Regions from separate parts of the Neobacillus sp. D3-1R genome, predicted to be linked through region 2. Evidence: riboswitches for the same ligand, from Rfam matches in the RefSeq annotation. Region 2 holds a riboswitch; the other holds the start of a gene.
What was found. Region 2 has a riboswitch for FMN ahead of ribE (riboflavin synthase). Riboswitches for the same ligand answer to the same signal wherever they lie in the genome.

Region 1: linked by a shared signal. The riboswitch ahead of ACSBPO_RS18485 (ECF transporter S component) and the one ahead of ribE (riboflavin synthase) in region 2 are both predicted to bind FMN.

The regions. Positions count from the first base shown of each region.
Region 1 is NZ_CP197471.1:3,596,831-3,599,317, forward strand. Features, by position in the region: gene ACSBPO_RS18480 (transglycosylase domain-containing protein) at 1-727, shown strand, start outside; gene ACSBPO_RS18485 (ECF transporter S component) at 965-1,549, opposite strand; FMN riboswitch at 1,708-1,871, opposite strand; gene ACSBPO_RS18490 (DUF5366 family protein) at 1,991-2,487, opposite strand, start outside.
Region 2 is NZ_CP197471.1:995,229-997,715, reverse strand. Features, by position in the region: gene ACSBPO_RS04975 (bifunctional 3,4-dihydroxy-2-butanone-4-phosphate synthase/GTP cyclohydrolase II) at 1-510, opposite strand, end outside; gene ribE (riboflavin synthase) at 523-1,185, opposite strand; FMN riboswitch at 1,333-1,483, opposite strand; gene ACSBPO_RS04965 (glycoside hydrolase family 32 protein) at 1,537-2,487, opposite strand, start outside.

The DNA.
Region 1 (2,487 bases), 2.0 Mb from region 2:
TCAGGCTTATCGCCAGCCAGGTTCATCCATCAAGCCTTTACTTGTATACGCACCTTATTTAGATCAACCCAATACGTCCATTACGAAACTCGTAAATGGTGCTGCGTTTTGCAAACAAGGGTATTGTCCGGAAAATTATGGTGGTGTGCAATATGGCATGGTTTCTATAGAAAATGCCTTTATACATTCTTATAATACCCCTGCTGTTCGTTTACTCGATCAGATGGGAATTCAGCAAGGCTTTTCCTACTTGGAAAAGTTCCATTTTAAAAAGATTTCCAAGCAAGACTATCGTTTGGCAGCTGCCATTGGCGGCTTTACTTACGGAATGTCTCCACTTGAGCTGGCAGGGGCCTACACCACCTTTGCAAATGAAGGTAACTATAAACAACCACATGCCATTCTAAAAGTGACTGACTTAAAGGGGAATATCATCTATCAATGGAAGGATACACCTGTTCAGGTTTATAAACCTGAAACGGTTATGAAAGTGCGTGAACTTCTCAAAAAAACGGTTACCTCTGGTACAGCAAGAAAAGCTTATATTGATAACAGCTATGCAGGCGGGAAAACAGGAACAACGAATGATTATAAAGATTACTGGTTTATTGGTCTAACAGATAGACTAACAGCTTCTGTTTGGGTAGGAAAAGATCAGCCAGAAGATATCGAGAACATCGAAAAAGCCTCTCCTCAACTGCTCATATGGCGGGATATTATGAAATAGAAAAGCGCAAGCGCCTTGGTTTGCCCCGACAAGCAAATGTTCTCTAGCGTATGAAGTCTGAACTTTGACTTCATACGCTAGAGAACATTTTGACCAAGGAAGAAGTGATTTTTCTTCTTCCATCGAGGGGCTAGGCGCTGGAGCTAGACAATTTTCGAAGGCTTGAAAAGTTGACCTTGTTACCTTAGATAAAAAAAAGCAACGGAGCAGGACCGTTGCTTTTTCTTATCTATTTAATTAAGCTGCACTTTTAAAAGATGTTTGTCTAGTTATCCAAGTATTTAATCGTGTAAATATCAGAAAGAATACGATGGACATAAACAAACCTTTTAATATATTGAATGGCAAAATTCCTGTAACGATCAGCGTACGCATTTCTGGAGTAGACATCGCTGGGAAATGTAAGAAATACGTATAAGCTGGTAATATGATAAAGTAGTTCAACACACTCATCACCACAGCCATCGCAATTGTTCCAAAAATTAAGCCAAAGGTCATGCCTTTCTTGGTTTTAAGCTTATTATAAACATAATAAGTTGGCAAAATATAAAGAATGCCTGCTACAAAGTTAGCGATATGACCGACAGGGACTCCGGTTGCACTCCCTGTCATAAAGTAATTAAGGATATTTTTAATTAATTCCACTAAAATACCCGCTACTGGTCCAAAGATTAACGCAGCAATTAATGCAGGAATATCGCTGAAATCAATCAATAAAAATGATGGTAATAGCGGCAGTGGAAAGTTCAGCAGCATTAATAGATAAGAAATACTGCTAAGCATTCCGATGGATACTAAAGCTTTGACATTCAATTTTTTCATGTTCCTCTCTCCTTGTAGGACTATCTCTCCTATCGAAGAAAGGTTCGGCAAAAGCAAGTTTGTAATAAAAAACCCCCAAGCTAGACACTTGAGGGAGAATTACAAAGGCATGCTTAATTAAACGTTCAATACCTGCATTTTTTGAACGTCCGCAGAACCTCCATCTTCTCCCATCCAGACTGTACTGTCGGCTTTGGAATCGCACCAAATCCTGCCCAATAAATATGTAAATCCCAAAAGAGCATTTACACTCAGGCTCGCGGGCTTAGAGAAAAAACTCATCACCGCCGGTCGGGAATTTCACCCTGCCCCGAAGATAGACCGTATTTTTTTATACCAATCTATTATACTTAAAAAAGGGCTAAAATGAAAAGGAATAAATATTGAACAAAAAACTGTACCGATACAAAAACAGGTACAGTTTTTTAAATTTCTATTTAATTAAATGGGTAAGCTAGCCAAAATACTGTTGTATACTTTGATGGCAATATAGCCAACCCCAACTAATAAGGTTGCCCATACAATGACTTGGAAAAAGATGACCCCGATAATTCCGCTTATTGTTAATTCTCCGCTCACTTTATGGACAAAATAAATAAAGTAACTAATGGTGGCAATCAAAAAGACAACTAAAACTGCCAATATGCTATAAAAGCTAATGAGTAGGGCAAACGCTCCGGCAAAAAAATAAATTCCCGATCCAGAACGGATTTTCGTTAAGCTTTGCCCTTCGGTTTCCTTTGAAAAAAACAAAAGGCTGAGTTCATTAATCGTATCTGCTATTATTTTTAACGCGGAGTATACCATGAAAAATGCAATAGTTAATAACGCCAAAAGTGCAAGTTTAATTCCGCCATCCGTAAAAAATTCAAGCATACCTGCATATATACCAATATTCTTTATAAAAGGGATCATCATTTTAAATTCAAAACTGATGG
Region 2 (2,487 bases):
CATTGTTCCATCTTCATTCATTATTTCACAAATGACGCCAGCTGGCTTAGCTCCACATAGTTTTGCTAGGTCCACTGCCGCTTCCGTATGGCCAGCTCTTCTAAGAACTCCACCTTTTTTGGCTATTAACGGGAAAATATGGCCAGGTCTTTTAAAATCAGCCGCTTTTGCCTCAGGATCTAGCATGTTCAGAACAGTTGCGGAACGTTCAAATGCTGAAATTCCTGTTGTGGATGATTTGTGATCAATACTGACGGTAAACGCTGTACCATGGGGATCCGTATTACGTGAAACCATGTTGTTAAGCTCGAGCTTTTCTGCTAGGCTTTCCTCAATCGGTATACAAATTAACCCTCTTCCATATGTAGCCATAAAGTTTATCACTTCAGGCTTTGCTTTTTCTGCCAACGCGATGAAATCACCTTCGTTTTCACGATCTTCATCGTCACAAACAATAACTACTCTTCCTTGCATTAGTTCATATATCGCTTCTTCAATTGGATCAAACATTCTTATCTCTCCTTATTTGAACCCATTTTCTTCTAAAAATTGCTCGGTAATACTCGACTTTCTTTTTGGAGTTTGCTCCGTATTCAATCGATTAGCTAAAAAGTGATCAACATACTTACCTAGCATGTCGCACTCAACATTGACCATATCACCAGGTCCTTTCAACCCTATGACAGTCTCACTTAAAGTATGAGGAATAAGGGATATGGTAAAGTGATCATCAGAAACTCCAAAGACTGTTAAGCTTGTACCATCAACTGCAACAGAACCTTTATAAATAATGTATCGAAGAAGTTCACTTTCTACTCCAATTTCATAGTAAACGGCATTTTCATATTGCTTTTTGCTTTTAATGATTCCTATTCCATCAGCATGGCCAGAGACAAAATGACCTCCAAATCTTCCGCCGGCTGCCATTGCTCTTTCTAAATTTACTTTCGATCCACGTTTTAAAGTTTTCAGACTCGTGGCTCTTACCGTTTCCGGCATTACATCAACTGTAAATTGGTTATTCGTAAAGGAGGTTACTGTTAAACAAACACCATTAACAGAAATGCTATCACCCAGTTGTGCATCTTTTAAGATTTTATTGGCTTCAATTGTTAAGACAATCGCTTCACCTGTTTGCTTAATGGTTAAAATAGAGCCAATCTCCTCAATGATTCCTGTGAACATTCGCTATTCATTCTCCTTTGCAGGATACTTTAAAGCTTTTGTCTTTATTTCAACGAAAAAAGACCCAAAAGTTTTCACTTCAGGGCCTTAAAATGACAATAAGAAATAGAGGCTTTAGTTCATTATTTAAAAAAACTAAATCCATACATATTCCTTCTCCCATCCAGACTATACTGTCGGCTCTGGAATTACACCAGATCCACCGCATAATAATTACATTTATTACACGGGTCACGGACTTAGAAGCTGATGCTTCATCACCGCCGGTTGGGAATTTCACCCTACCCCGAAGGAAATATTCAATTTATTATTCTTTATTATACGTTAATCCTTTTATAAAAGGAAATGAAATCACTCATTTATCTTTAAATCCCACTTACTTAGATGAATAAGGTCTATTTCTTTGTCACCGAAGAATCGGATTCCTTGAGCGCTCTCACTTGGATAAATTCTACCTGTCATGACTTTTTCACCATGATTGATAAATACCTCAAGCGACGAGGAATCAAGAAAAATATGTAAATGAAGCTGTCCATCTAATAGTTGTACAGGTACTTCGCGAACTCCACCAGGTCCTGCTCCAGATTTATTTCGATTAAACACAAACATTTCTGTTTCCTTGTTATAGGAGAGCACGGTTTCTTCCTTTTCACTAACTCTAAGTTTTAGTCCAAAAGTAGTCGCTTCTTTAGGAACAATAATTAATTTAAGTTCGATGGATTTTCCTTTCACATGAGGAATTTCGATTTCTTCTTTAACCTTTACATTTTGATAGGACAAGGGATTCTGACGTAACTTTTCTAATTCTTTTACTGGTGTACTTATGATTTGGCCATTTTTAATAGTTAATTCTCTAGGAAGTGTCATAGCCCCAGCCCATTTGTATTCTTGTTCGGGCATGGAACTTTCCCACATCGCCATCCAAGCAATCATAATTCTTCTTCCATGAGGGTCGATCATGGTTTGTGGAGCATATACATCAAAACCATAATCTAATAGCTGGAACTCCCCATGATGAAGCATGCCATTTTCAAAATCTAATTCTCCTAACATATAGCCAGATTGATGTAAATTATGATAAAGGTATCCTTGTGGACTTAAACCTTGAGGAGACATCATTAAAACATCATTCCCGTTAAGATGAAAGATGTCAGGACATTCCCACATGTATCCTAAATTACCGTCCCCTTTAGCAGCAACATTTATAAACTCCCAATTGATAAGATCCTTTGATCGATACAGAAGGATTTGCCCAATATGGTCTTTTGTTCTGGAGCCTAGCACACAATAATAATTCTCTTG